DNA from 3 places in the Pectobacterium araliae genome. Region 1 is predicted to be linked to each of the others. Evidence: predicted binding sites of a transcription regulator. Region 1 holds the regulator's gene; each other region holds the start of a gene.
What was found. Region 1 encodes PhoB, which activates phosphate uptake and scavenging genes when phosphate is short. Its sites were predicted from a motif close to CTGTCATAAAACTGNCNNAT; they were not measured.
Positions count from the first base shown of each region.

Region 2: the regulator PhoB is predicted to act here: its motif matches at 1,871-1,890, upstream of glpT (glycerol-3-phosphate transporter).
Region 3: the regulator PhoB is predicted to act here: its motif matches at 2,244-2,263, upstream of pstS (phosphate ABC transporter substrate-binding protein PstS).

Region 1 is NZ_AP028908.1:1,123,597-1,128,477, reverse strand. Features, by position in the region: gene AACH44_RS05030 (PstS family phosphate ABC transporter substrate-binding protein) at 1-481, opposite strand, end outside; gene phoR (phosphate regulon sensor histidine kinase PhoR) at 497-1,819, opposite strand; gene phoB (phosphate response regulator transcription factor PhoB) at 1,847-2,536, opposite strand; gene sbcD (exonuclease subunit SbcD) at 2,822-4,048, shown strand; gene AACH44_RS05010 (AAA family ATPase) at 4,045-4,881, shown strand, end outside.
Region 2 is NZ_AP028908.1:233,719-238,599, reverse strand. Features, by position in the region: gene glpB (glycerol-3-phosphate dehydrogenase subunit GlpB) at 1-17, opposite strand, end outside; gene glpA (anaerobic glycerol-3-phosphate dehydrogenase subunit A) at 7-1,674, opposite strand; gene glpT (glycerol-3-phosphate transporter) at 1,989-3,338, shown strand; gene yigL (sugar/pyridoxal phosphate phosphatase YigL) at 3,437-4,237, opposite strand; gene pldB (lysophospholipase L2) at 4,286-4,881, opposite strand, start outside.
Region 3 is NZ_AP028908.1:4,624,276-4,629,156, forward strand. Features, by position in the region: gene AACH44_RS20950 (amino acid ABC transporter permease) at 1-542, shown strand, start outside; gene AACH44_RS20955 (amino acid ABC transporter permease) at 548-1,318, shown strand; gene AACH44_RS20960 (amino acid ABC transporter ATP-binding protein) at 1,315-2,049, shown strand; gene pstS (phosphate ABC transporter substrate-binding protein PstS) at 2,385-3,425, shown strand; gene pstC (phosphate ABC transporter permease PstC) at 3,589-4,548, shown strand; gene pstA (phosphate ABC transporter permease PstA) at 4,548-4,881, shown strand, end outside.

The DNA.
Region 1 (4,881 bases):
TCTCCCAGCTACCGCGTAACCCGAGATCGCCCCACTGTTTTATCGGCTGCTGATTACCACAGCGCTGCGTAATCGAAAAGATAGCATCCAACTGTGACAAATTTAGTCCAGACAGCGGGTTATCCTGATTAACCAATACGACGAGCGCATCCATCGCCACTGGCACCGCCAGCGGCGGATAGCCATAGTGCTGAACAAACGCCTCAATTTCGCTGGCCTTCATCGCTCTGCTCATCGGCCCGAGCTGGGCGGCACCCGACGCCAGAGACGTAGGTGCAGAGGACGAACCCGCAGCCTGAATCTGTAAATTCACATTCGGATAATGCTGGCTGAAATCCGCCGCCCAAAAAGCCATCAGATTAGCCAGCGTGTCTGACCCCGCGCTGGAGAGATTACCCGCCAGCATTTGACGGGGCTGCGCGGAGCAAAACGCACTGAGCAGCAGTAAAAAAGCAACTGCGATACGTGTGGCGACTATCATGAATAACGTTTTCCGTCAGGCAGAAGGTTTCGCCGTATTTTCAGCCACAGAGGTAGGGACAATCAACCGATTCGGCAACGTAAAGACAAAACGCGATCCCAGACCGTCTTCACTCATAATCTCCAAACGGGAATCGTGATGGCTAAGTGCGTGCTTAACAATCGCCAGCCCCAGCCCGCTACCGCCAGTCTGTCGCGAACGCGCCTTATCCACCCGATAAAAACGTTCAGTCAGGCGCGGCAAATGCTCGGCTGCAATCCCCGGCCCGTTATCGCTGACCTGAAACTGCGCCCCCTGTGGGATCTTCTGCCAGCAGACTTCGATACGCGTCCCCGCTGGCGTATGGTTGACTGCGTTATACACCAGGTTGGATACTGCACTACGCAGCTGTTCTTCGTTACCAAACACGCGGAGATTTTCATTCACACGAAAGACGATCTCATGACGCCCTTGACTCAGCGTCTGCGCTTCACGCTGTAATACGCGCAGCATTAACGGAATATCGACTTTTTCATTCAGATCGATCGCCGTCGCCGCCTCAATGCGGGACAAGGTCAGCAGCTGTTTGACCAGCCCGTCCATGCGTCGAGTCTGTTCCTGCATCGTATTCAACGCCTTCCCGCGTAGTGCGGCATCCAGCGTTTCTTCCTGCATCATTTCCAGATAACCCTGCAACACCGTCAGCGGCGTACGCAGTTCATGGCTTACGTTGGCAAAAAAGTTACGTCTGGCGCCTTCGAGTTGATGCATTTGCGTAATGTCACGCACCACCATCAAAAGTTGCCCTTCAGAATACGGCATCACACGGAATTCAACATGGTGGGAATTATTCAACTGCAACGTGAGAGGACGGCTAAAATCCTGTCCTTTCATGTAATTCGTGAACTCGGGGTAGCGCAATAAGTTAAGGATATTCTGACCGTTATCCTCCGGCCAGCGAAAATTGAGCAGGTGCTGCGCCAAATGATTACACCAGAAGATCGTCCCTTCTTCGGTGGTGATCACCACGGCATCCGGCAAGGATTCGGCACCGCTGCGAAACCGCTTGATCAGGAGCGCCAGTTCTCGGCGTCGGCGTCGGTTCCGCAACTGCATCTGATAAAGTCCATAAAATAGCGGCTCCCAGCTCCAGCGGCCGGGCGGTGGCGTCATGCTGCGGTCAACCCACAGCCAATAAGAGAGTTTAAGCTGGTTATAAAAATTCCAGCAGAGTAAGCCTAATACGGCGACCAGCAGAAACCAGGGCAAATAGCCAAAAATCAGCCCCAGCAGCAACGCGGGCAAACAAAAAAAAGCCAGCTCCAATGCCAGCCTTTTCCAGGATAAACGTTCTAGCACGTTAATGTTTCTCCGGTTACGATCACCTCAGTAACGCGTTGAAAAACGGTAGCCCGTTCCCCGAACGGTTTGCACCATTTTGTCATGTCCGCTGGTTTCCAGTGCTTTACGCAGGCGACGAATATGGACATCGACAGTACGATCTTCAACATAAACGTTAGTGCCCCAAACGTGATTCAGCAACTGTTCCCGGCTATAAACACGTTCAGGATGCGTCATAAAGAAATGCAGCAGTTTAAATTCCGTCGGCCCCATGTCCAACGCGTGCTCTTCGGTGGTCACCCGATGCGAGGAAGGATCGAGGCTCAGGCCACGCATTTCAATCACTTCTTCCACCGCCATCGGTGAAATTCGGCGCATCACGGCTTTGATACGCGCCACCAATTCTTTGGGCGAAAACGGCTTGGTAATGTAATCATCCGCCCCCACTTCAAGCCCACGCACGCGGTCTTCTTCTTCGCCACGCGCGGTCAACATCATTACCGGGATATCACGCGTTAGCGCCTCGCGTTTCATATGCTTGATGAATTGCAGGCCCGAACCGCCTGGCAGCATCCAGTCCAATAACACCAGCTCTGGGAACGGCTCTGACAGTTGCGTGACCGCACTGTCATAATCTTCGGCTTCCACTGGTTGATAGCCATTTTGTTCCAGTACAAAGCAAACCATTTCACGAATTGGTGCTTCATCTTCCACGACTAATATGCGTTTTGCCATTGTTAATCCTGTCGTTAATCATCGTCGCTGTTAGCAGGCGAAAGGCATTATGCGTCAGTTTTATGACAGATTTATGAAAAACACACGGCCACTCATCGTCTGGTGTTACAGCGCATACATCTGATTTTTCGAGCCGCTTTCCAAACTCTTGATTCCACCGCGACAGCCGTCATCCCTGCTATATATAATCATGGCATTACGGTGACAAAGCGCTATAGCGACAACGCCCTCTTTCACATCATGAATAATGACAACGCCACGCGGCATGAATATCGAGAGAACACGATGCGCATTATCCACACAGCCGATTGGCATTTAGGGCAATACTTTTATACCAAAAGCCGCGCCGCTGAACATCAGGCTTTTCTGCGCTGGCTTATCGCTCAGGTGGAACACCATCAGGTCGATGCCATTATAGTCGCAGGTGATATTTTTGATAACGGTTCGCCCCCCAGCTATGCACGGGAAATGTATTATAGCTTCGTGGTAGAACTCCAGCGCACAGGCTGCCAACTTGTCATTCTCGGCGGCAACCATGATTCCGTCGCAATGTTGAATGAATCGCGCGAGTTGTTGGCCTGCCTGAATACGCGCGTCATTGCCTGTGCCAGCGACGATCCCGCCCAGCAGGTACTCCTGCTGGAAAACCGTCAGCGGCAGCCCGGTGCCCTGCTCTGCGCGATTCCTTTTTTACGCCCGCGTGATGTGCTAACCAGCAAAGCTGGACAATCCGGTGATGAAAAACAGCTGGCGCTACAGGAAGCGATTACCGAGCACTACCAGCAGTGCTATCAACTGGCTTGCCAAAAACGCGACGAGCTTGGCCTGCCACTGCCGATTATTGCAACCGGCCATCTGACGACGATTGGCGCAACCGCCTCAGAATCCGTGCGCGAGATCTATATTGGCACACTCGATGCCTTCCCTGCTCAAGCTTTTCCCCCTGCGGATTACATTGCACTTGGGCATATTCACCGCCCACAGCGCGTGACACAAAGTGAGCACATTCGCTACAGCGGTTCGCCTATCCCGCTAAGTTTTGATGAACTCAACAGCGAGAAGTCCATCTGTCTGGTGAGTTTTGCACCAGACACGCCACCGCAAATAGACATACTGCCCATTCCCGTAACCCAGCCGATGCAGTTGATTAAAGGCAGTCTGAGCGATATTGAGCAACAACTGTCCGTTTTCCAGAACTATCAGGGCGATAAACCCGTCTGGCTGGATATCGAACTCAGTACACAGGATTATCTGAGCGACATGCAAAAACGCGTTCAAGCGATGACTGAGAACCTGCCCGTTGAGGTGCTTCTGCTACGTCGCACGCGCGAACAGCGTATGCAGACAATTACACAACAGGACAAGGAAACGCTGGACGAATTGAGCGTATATGACGTTTTTGAGCGTCGTCTGGCAACGGAGACGGCAATGGAAGAGGGTCGCCAACAGCGCGTTCGCACGCTGTTTACTCAGGTTATTAATGAATTGGAAAATAGCGAGCCTGCCCAATGAAAATCCTCAGTCTGCGCTTAAAAAACCTCAACGCGCTGAAAGGCGAATGGAAGATCGACTTCACGCAGGAGCCCTTTTCCAGCAACGGCTTGTTTGCCATTACCGGCCCAACTGGCGCAGGAAAAACCACGCTGCTGGATGCCATCTGTCTGGCGCTGTATCACGAAACACCACGGTTGGGTCAGCTTTCCGCAGGCAATAATGACCTGATGACGCGCAACACCGCGGAGTGCCTCGCCGAGGTCGAATTTGAAGTTAAAGGCGTGGGATACCGTGCTTTCTGGAGCCAGCGTCGGGCAAGAAATACCCCTGAAGGTAACTTACAGTCCCCGAAGGCTGAACTCGCACTCATTGAAGGCGGCAAGATTCTGTGTGAAAAGCTCAATGATAAGAAAGAGATGATCACACAGCTCACCGGGCTGGATTTCGGACGCTTTACACGATCTATGATGCTGTCACAGGGGCAATTTGCCGCGTTCCTAAACGCGAAAGCAGACGACAGAGCGGAACTGCTGGAGGAACTGACTGGCACAGATATTTATGGCCTGATTTCTGAGCGCGTCTATGACAAGCACAAACAGGCAAACATCGCGTTGAACACGCTACAGGCCCGTGCATCAGGTATTCAGCTATTGACCGATGAGCAGCGTCAGCAGGTGGAAGTACAGCTTGCCGAGTTGCTACAGCAAGAGCAACAGGCCAACGCCGAACGTGAGCAAGCACTGACTACGCTGCGCTGGTTTGAGCAATTGACGCAGCGGCAGGCGCAACTCACCAACACGCAGGTGCAACATGCAAGTGCCGAATCGGCTATTCAGCAGGCCAAGCCGCAG
Region 2 (4,881 bases), 890 kb from region 1:
ACAACGTCATAGCGCATGACGATCCTCCTGACTGTCGCTGGCCGTCAGGCCGCACAATCCCTGATAAATCCAACTGGTAAACTCACTTTCGCGCAGCGCATTGCCCCAGGCAATCGGGCGAATCCCTTTCCAGCGTTCGTTCAAAAACTGGCTGAGCTGCGTGAGCGATTGCTCCGGCGTCGCAGTCCCCAGACGGCACAACAACCCCGCCGCGCGGCAGGCGCACAACTCACCCTGACAAGTTCCCATGCCAACACGAGTACGCCGACGCAAATCAATCAGGTTGTTCACCTGCAACGATTCCACGGCGTAGCGCACTTCCCCTGCCGTCACGGCCTCACATTCGCACACCAGACTACGATCCAAACGTTCACCGGATAGCATTCGCCCGGCACGTTCACCGTGGCGATAAATCGCCGAACCGCGCAACGGCGCAGAGAGCGGTTTTGCCGCAGGATACGCAGATAAAGCATGAGGCGCGGTTTTCACATCCTCCAGCGATTCAGAACCGGGCAACGGCGTCTGTGCCGTTGAGCAAGCTACGTCATGACCCAGTTTCTTGCAGATCGCGTCAGTCACCCATTCTGCCATCAGACGATAGGTCATCAGCTTGCCACCAGTGATGGTAATAAATCCCTCCAGCCCGTCACGGCTGGCATGGTCAAGCAGCACAATGCCGCGACTCACGCTACGCCCGCTAGGGTCACTATCGTTGGCAACCAGCGGGCGGACGCCTGCATAGGCACGTAGAATGCGCGTGCTCGCCAACTTCGGTGCCAGCATTGAGCCTTCCCGCATCAGCGTTTCCACCTCAGCAGGCGTCACCAGCATGTTGTCGATTTGATCGTAATCGATGTGAGTTGAAGTGGTGCCAATCAGCGAAATGGTATCGCCCGGCACCAAAATGTCGGCATCCGCCGGTTTGCGACAGCGGTTGATCACCATGTTGTTGATGCGGTGGCCAAGAATCAACAGCGCGCCTTTTGCCGGGAACATGCGCACACGCAGATCGGCATATTCCGCAATATGTTGCCCCCAAATACCGCCCGCGTTGACCACCACCTGTGCATAGATTTCTGTTTCTACACCTTTTTTATGGTCGAAAACGCGCACACCGGTAATACGATCGCCCTGACGAATCAGCCCGATGACCTCATGATAGGTCAGCACTTCCGCGCCGTGCTCGCAGGCATCGATCATGTTGGCCGCCGTCAGGCGAAAAGGATCGACAGAGCCATCCGGCACGCGAACCGCACCAGTCAATGTAGGGTTTGCCGCTGGCTCCAGCCGTAGCGCTTCCTGCGGATCCAACGCCTGAGCGCCAATCCCTGCCTGTTGACAGGCAGTGATAAACTGCGCCTGCCAGCCGAGATCGTCTTCCGGCAAGGTGATAAACAGACCATCAGTAGGTTCAATGCAATGGCGAGCGATCCGCCGGAGAATCTGGTTCTCTTCAATACATTCACGGGCAGACTCGCCATCGGTTACCGCATAGCGGGCACCGCTGTGTAATAAGCCGTGATTACGCCCGGTCGCTCCGGTCGCAATATCATAACGTTCAAGTAACAGGCAGCGCAGTCCACGCAGGGCACAATCCCGTGCCGTACCCGCCCCCGTTGCGCCACCGCCGATGACAACCACGTCAGTTTCACGCCAGTTCCCCGTGTTTTTCATTCTGCTCTCACTTCAGGCGGAGGGTATGTATGTTGCTATTGGGACACAAAAAGAAGGGTTAATGTTTGATAAAGAGCAAAAACGAACACTAAACGAAAATAAATGGGAGTTTAAAAACAATAAGTGTGATTTACATCACTAAAACCACACAGTGTAATTTTCCAATTCTGTTAACATGAGCGCAAAAATCGTCACAGTTTCATAAAAGTGTAACATTAGCGTCATGAATCACACTCATTTGCACGCTATCCCCTTACAATAACGTTCGTAATAGAACAAAAAAGCTATCGTTTTTTTTCGCATTGGAGATATCTATGCTGAGTATTTTTAGGCCCGCAGCCCACCAGCCACGCGTGTCGCAGGATCGTGTCGATCCCCTCTATCGCCGCTTACGCTGGCAGATTTTCATGGGGATCTTTTTTGGCTACGCCGCTTACTATCTGGTACGCAAAAACTTCACCCTGGCAATGCCTTATCTGATTGAACAGGGCTTCTCGCGCGGCGATCTTGGCTTTGCACTGTCCGGTATCTCCATCGCCTACGGCTTTTCCAAATTCATCATGGGTTCGGTATCTGACCGTTCCAACCCGCGAGTATTCTTGCCTGCTGGTCTGATTCTGGCCGCTGCCGTTATGCTGTTCATGGGTTTTGTACCGTGGGCAACATCCAGCATTGCCGTCATGTTCGTCCTGCTGTTCTTGTGCGGCTGGTTCCAGGGAATGGGATGGCCACCGTGCGGGCGCACCATGGTTCACTGGTGGTCACAAAAAGAACGTGGCGGCATTGTGTCGGTATGGAACTGTGCTCACAACGTCGGCGGCGGGCTGCCACCTCTGCTGTTCCTGCTGGGTATGGCCTGGTTTAACGACTGGAAAGCGGCACTCTACATGCCAGCTTTCGCCGCGATTCTGGTTGCGCTGATTGCGTTTGCCTTAATGCGTGATACTCCTCAGTCCTGTGGTTTACCGCCAGTTGAAGAGTATAAAAACGACTATCCAGTTGACTATAATGAAAAAGACGAAGAAGAACTGACGGCTAAGCAGATTTTCATGCAGTACGTTTTCCCGAACAAACTGCTGTGGTACATCGCTATCGCCAACGTCTTCGTTTACTTGCTGCGTTACGGCATCCTCGACTGGTCACCGACTTACCTGAAGGAAGTTAAGCACTTCGCGCTGGATAAGTCTTCCTGGGCTTACTTCCTGTACGAATATGCGGGTATTCCGGGTACGCTGCTGTGCGGCTGGATGTCTGATAAGGTCTTCAAAGGTAACCGCGGTGCAACGGGCGTGTTCTTCATGACGCTGGTGACAATAGCAACTATCGTGTACTGGATGAACCCAGCCGGTAATCCGGGTGTGGACATGGCGTGTATGATCATCATCGGCTTCCTGATTTACGGCCCGGTTATGCTTATCGGCCTGCACGCGCTGGAATTGGCACCGAAGAAAGCGGCAGGTACGGCAGCGGGCTTCACTGGTCTGTTCGGCTACCTCGGTGGCTCCGTTGCCGCCAGCGCCATCGTTGGCTACACCGTTGACTTCTTCGGTTGGGACGGCGGTTTCATGGTGATGATCGGCGGCAGCATTATGGCGGTACTTCTGCTGGTTGTTGTTATGCTGAATGAGAAAAAGCATAAAGCAGAATTAGCCAACCGCGCTTAACCTTTAACGTGTATTGTCTGCGCGGCGTACCTGCTACGCCGCGCATCATCCTATCCAACTGCCTCCCCCAGTACGTCGCTACCGGCCTTGGCGATGAATTACTTCAGAAACAATTCCCGCAGGTAATTCGGCACCGCGCTATCCGCGTTAGTGCCAATCACTTCGCGATCCGGCAGTAAATCTTTCAGGCGCTGATGCGCGTTCTGCATCACGCAGCCTTTACCCGCCATCGACAACATTTCGTAGTCGTTCATACCATCGCCAAACGCCACGCACTCTTTGAGCGAGAAGCCGATAATCTTCGCCACCTGTTCCAGCGCATGGCCTTTAGATACGCCGCCCGCCATCACTTCCAGACAGGTGAGCGTCGAAAAACTCACGTTGACGCGATCGCCCCAACGCGCGTTGATCGCTTCTTCCAGCGGTAACAGTTGCTCGTGGGAATCGCAGGTAAAGAACACCTTGCTGACGCCATCGGTCTCAAGTAATGCAGGTTCAAACAGCTTGTATTTAAAGATCGACTCTTTGAAGAAACGCTCTTCTTCCGCACGCGGACGGTTCATAAACCATTCATCATCACGGTAAACGTGCGTCAGCATATCGGGGTTATTGTGTACGACGCTGTAAAGGTCACGAGCAATGTCCTGATCCAGATTGTGGCTGAAAATCAGTTCGCCCTGCGAGTTGTGCACACGCGCGCCATTCGAGGTAATCATAAACGCACTGATGCCGAGGTTATCGCGGATCTGCGCGACATCCATGTGGTGCCGTCCGGTAGCGAACACAAAGTGAATCCCTTTCTCCGTCAGCAGCCTGAGAGTTTCTTTCGCATACGGGGACAGCGAGTGGTCGGGTGACAGCAGTGTGCCATCTAAATCGGACGCAACGACATGGTACATAACGATGAGATCTCACTTCTGGTGTATTGGCGGCACACGCCGCAAAAATTAATGATAACGCGCAAAGTGCGAAAAAATCAGCGCAAATGCCTGAGCGCGGAGGTTATCCGTTTCAAAGAGAATTTCATGCCGCGCACCGCCGATAACTTGCAACACGCCGTCAGAATTAGGGTTTCCGTTCTGCACCAGTGCCTGACAAAACGTCTTCTGACTAGGGTTATCGACCACGCGATCTTCCTGCGCCTGCAATAGCAGGAGCGGCGTAGTGATGGCGCTCGCCTGTGCCAGTAACTGCTTTCCCGCCTGTAGCGCTTCACGTACCCAATGGTAAGTCGGCCCGCCTACGCGCAAATCCGGCGAATCCGCATAAAAGCGAATACTGCGCTGGTACCGCTCACGGCTGTGCGTCAGCACATTCATCCGATAAGGCAAAGGACGCCACTGCCCGGTGCCAATCGCGTAATAATCACGTATCGCTGGGCGACGCTCCGCCCAATCAACGATCCATCCAGCCACACAGTGAGGAAGCGGCAAACGGATGCCAAACATTGGTGCGCACAGTGCCACCGCATCAAATAACGCAGGTTGGCGAGCCAGAAGCTGTGCCAGAATCGCGCCGCCCATTGAATGCGCTAACGCAAACC
Region 3 (4,881 bases), 1.2 Mb from region 1:
TAGCGATATGGATAGTCGCCGCCTACGTCTCTTATCATCGCAATGTACCGACACTCATTCAGTTGATGATGTGGTACTTCGCCATTCCCACACTGTTGCCGGAATCGCTGCAAATGTGGATCAACAGCTTCAATGCTGAATTCCTGTTTTCGATGTTTGCACTGGGTTTGTGTCAGGCCGCCTATTTTTCGGAGGATATCCGCAGTGGTCTGCGCGCGATTCCAGACGGACAAAACGAGGCATCCCGTGCATTGGGGATGAGTTTTATGCGCTCCATGCGTTCAGTGATCCTGCCACAGGGCATCCGTAACGCGCTGCCGTCGCTGATCAACCACACCGTACTGTTATTTAAAAACACCAGTCTGGCAATGGTGATTGGTGTAGCAGAGCTGACGTATGTCACCCGCGATCTGGAGAACCAGACGTTCCGTACCTTTGAAGCTTATTTGATCGGTACGCTAGGGTATCTGATATTTTCCCTGCTACTGATGGGGGCGGGGGCGCTGCTATCGCGTCACTATCAACGGGTGTATGCGAGGTAACGACGATGTTTGATATTTTCACGATCCTGCGTGACCATGGAATGTTGCTTTTGATGGGGCAATACCCGAGCGGGCCTCTCGGCGGTGTACTTTGTACTCTGTTGATTTCATTGCTCGCGGTGTTGCTGTCGTTCCCACTTGGTGTTTTGGTTGGGTTAGCGCGGCTATCACCGTGGCGCTGGTTAAGCTGGCCCGCCACGTGCTGGGTATATACGTTGCGTGGCATTCCACTGATGATGGTTGTGTTCTGGACCTATTTCTGTGTGCCGCTGCTTATCGGCCATAACATCAGCGGTTTTTCGACCATGCTATGCACACTCGTGATTTACGAGAGTGCCTACATTGCCGAGATTGTGCGCGGAGGGATTCAGGCGCTGCCGTCAGGGCAATATGAAGCCTCGCGTGCATTGGGGATGAGCCACCTGAAAGCCTTACGGCTGGTGATCTTACCCCAGGCGTTATTTAACTCGCTGCCAAGCCTGATCAGCCAGCTGGTGTCGATTATCAAAGACAGCACATTGGGCTATGTGATTAACGTTCCTGAGCTGACCTACGCGGCTAATCAAGTGAGTAACCAACTGCTTACCAAACCGTTTCAGGTTTTCGCCATTGTCGCACTGAGTTACTACATCATCTGTTTTAGTTTGACTTTTTTAGCGAACCGACTTGAAAGCTGGATTGCCAACAAACGACTGAATGAACAATCCCCGTCGGGTGATGATAACCCTCATCAATTATTTTTCGCCAACCCTAATCTGAAGAAGGAGGCACCATGATCCCGATGATTTTATTTAATCAGGTCAATAAATGGTACGGTGAGTATCAGGCGCTGACCGATCTGAGTGCTGAAGTTAAACCTGGTGAAGTGGTGGTGGTTTGCGGTCCATCCGGTTCTGGAAAATCCACGCTAATTCGTACCGTCAATCGTTTAGAGCCTATTGAGCAAGGGCAGATCTTATTTGATGGTATGGATATTCATGGCACCAGTACGCGACTGAATCAACTGCGTACACGCATTGGCTTTGTCTTTCAGAACTTCAACCTGTTCCCGCACGTATCGGTTATGGATAACATCATGATGTCGCCGATCAAGGTGCTGGGCATGAAACGTTCAGAAGCCCGTAAGAACGCAGGAGAATTGCTTGAGCGGGTGGGGTTGTCACACAAAGCACAAGCGTATCCCGCACAACTTTCCGGTGGGCAACAGCAGCGCGTGGCAATTGCGCGCGCACTGGCGATGAAGCCACCTGTCATGTTATTTGACGAACCGACATCGGCGCTCGATCCTGAAATGGTCGGCGAAGTGCTGAATGTGATGCGCGGTCTGGCACAAGAAGGAATGACTATGATGTGTGTGACGCATGAAATGAATTTTGCCCGTGACGTTGCCGATACCATTTGGTTTATGGATCAGGGACGAATTTTGGAGAAATCAACGCCAGCGCGATTCTTCACAGCGCCTGAGCACCCTCGTGCAAAGCGATTTTTGAGCGATTTAGTTGTATAAAATAGTGCCTGTACATCGAGGGGTGTACAGGTTTCGGCGGGTCAATACTCACAAGTCAGCCCTTCGGGTTCCCCGGTTTTGCATGGATTTTGCCCTACTGCGTTCATCTCGGAAATCAGGTGATGCAGGGGGGAATCATCCGCTGTAACTCCCCACAGAGCTTAAAAAGGCCTGAATTTCCCCGCTTACTGTGGTTGTCATAAAACTGTCATGTTGTGTACATTTTACTGTCACCAAATTGTCCTATTTTTCCTCCTGCGAACTACACTCTGATTTGATAACTCTGATTGATAACGACTCTACGTCGAGACGTCGAGTATCCCACAGGAGGGATTATGAAACTGATGCGTACCACTCTTGCCAGTGTTGTTGCGGCAACCTTTTCTCTGACAGCGGTCTCCGCTTTTGCAGCCGCTAACCTCACCGGTGCCGGTGCGACATTCCCTGCGCCTGTTTATGCCAAATGGGCTGACTCTTATCAAAAAGAAACCGGCAATAAAGTTAACTATCAAGGAATCGGTTCTTCTGGCGGTGTAAAACAGATTATCGCTAAAACGGTAGATTTCGGTGCTTCTGACGCGCCTCTGGCCGACGACAAATTAGCACAGGATGGTTTATTCCAGTTCCCAACCGTTATTGGTGGCGTGGTACTGGCAGTAAACGTTCCTGGTATCAAATCTGGCGAATTGACGCTGGACGGTAAAACACTGGGTGATATCTACCTGGGTAACATCAAAAAATGGAACGACCCGGCCATCACCAAACTGAACCCGAACGCCAAGCTGCCAGATCAGGATATCGCTGTGGTTCGTCGTGCTGACGGTTCTGGTACGTCTTTCGTGTTCACCAGCTACCTGGCAAAAGTGAACCCAGAGTGGAAAGAGAAGATTGGTGCAGGTTCTACTGTGAACTGGCCAACCGGTCTGGGCGGTAAAGGTAACGATGGTATCGCGGCGTTCGTACAACGTCTGCCTGGTTCTATCGGTTACGTAGAATACGCGTATGCCAAGCAGAACAACCTGGCTTACACCAAACTGATTTCTGCCGATGGCAAAGCGGTTAGCCCGACTGGCGCCAGCTTCAGCAACGCGGCTAAAGAGATCGACTGGAGCAAGTCTTTCGCTCAGGATCTGACGAACCAGAAAGGCGCGGATGCATGGCCGATCACCTCAACCACGTTCATCCTGGTTCAGACCAAACAGGAGAAACCTGAGCAGGGCGCTGAAGTGTTGAAATTCTTCGACTGGGCGTTCAAGAAAGGTGGCGAGCAAGCTGAAGCGCTGGATTACGCCACACTGCCAAAAGAAGTGGTTGAGCAAATCCGTGCTGCCTGGAAAACCCAGGTAAAAGACAGCAGCGGTAAAGCGCTGTACTAATTATTGTATCGACACCATCGTGTTGATAACCAGAGCGTGATGAGGTTTTCAGGTTCTGGGAAATACGTAGTGGAATAACACGTCGTATCGGGGCGGAGAGGTGATAGCAACCTCTCTGCCTTCAATAGCTTATCAAATGCAGTTAAAACGAGAAGAGAGACGTATGGCGGAGTACAAGCCAACTATCAAAGCCCCGGGGAAATATGGCGATATCCTCTTCAGCACGCTGGTAAAACTGGCGGCGCTGGTTACGCTACTGCTGTTGGGCGGCATCATCGTTTCCCTGATTGTGGCGTCCTGGCCCAGCATCGAGAAGTTCGGTTTTTCCTTCTTGTGGACGAAAGAGTGGGATGCGCCCGCAGAGCAGTTTGGTGCACTGGTTCCGATTTACGGTACGGTCGTAACCTCACTGATTGCACTGATTATTGCGATTCCGATTAGCTTTGGGATTGCGTTATTTCTGACTGAACTGGCACCCGCCTGGTTGAAACGCCCGCTTGGCGTAGCCATTGAATTGCTGGCGGCCATACCGAGTATTGTTTATGGCATGTGGGGGCTGTTCATTTTTGCTCCGCTATTCGCCAAATATTTTCAGCAGCCAGTAGGCAACGTCCTGTCCGGCATCCCTATTGTGGGTTCACTGTTCTCTGGCCCAGCATTCGGGATTGGTATTCTGGCGGCCGGCGTTATTCTGGCCATCATGATTATCCCTTACATTGCAGCGGTCATGCGTGACGTGTTTGAGCAAACGCCCGTCATGATGAAAGAATCTGCCTACGGTATTGGCTGTACAACGTGGGAAGTGATTTGGCGCATTGTACTGCCTTACACCAAGAACGGTGTCATCGGCGGGGTGATGTTGGGATTGGGGCGTGCCTTGGGGGAAACCATGGCGGTCACCTTTATCATCGGTAATACCTACCAACTCGACAGCGCGTCGCTGTATATGCCAGGCAACAGTATTACCTCTGCGCTGGCGAACGAATTCGCCGAAGCGGAATCCGGCGTACACACGGCGGCGCTGATGGAGCTGGGGCTGATCCTGTTTGTGATTACCTTTATTGTTCTGGCATGTTCAAAGCTGATGGTGATGCGTCTGGCTAAAAATGAGGGGGCGCGCTAATGGCGACATTAGGCATAGAGCAAGACGCTGCTCTGGAGCGTTCGCGGCGTAAAATGCAGGCCTGGCGCCGCCAGAAAAACCGCATTGCGCTGTTCTTATCCATGTCCACGATGGTGTTCGGCCTGTTCTGGCTGGTCTGGATCCTGTTTTCGACCGTGACCCGAGGCGTAGATGGCATGTCTCTGGCGTTGTTTACCGAAATGACGCCGCCGCCTAATACGGCGGGGGGTGGGTTGGCGAATGCCATCGTCGGGAGCGGATTGTTGATCCTGTGGGCGACGCTGCTGGGTACGCCGCTGGGTATTATGGCGGGCATCTATCTGGCGGAATACG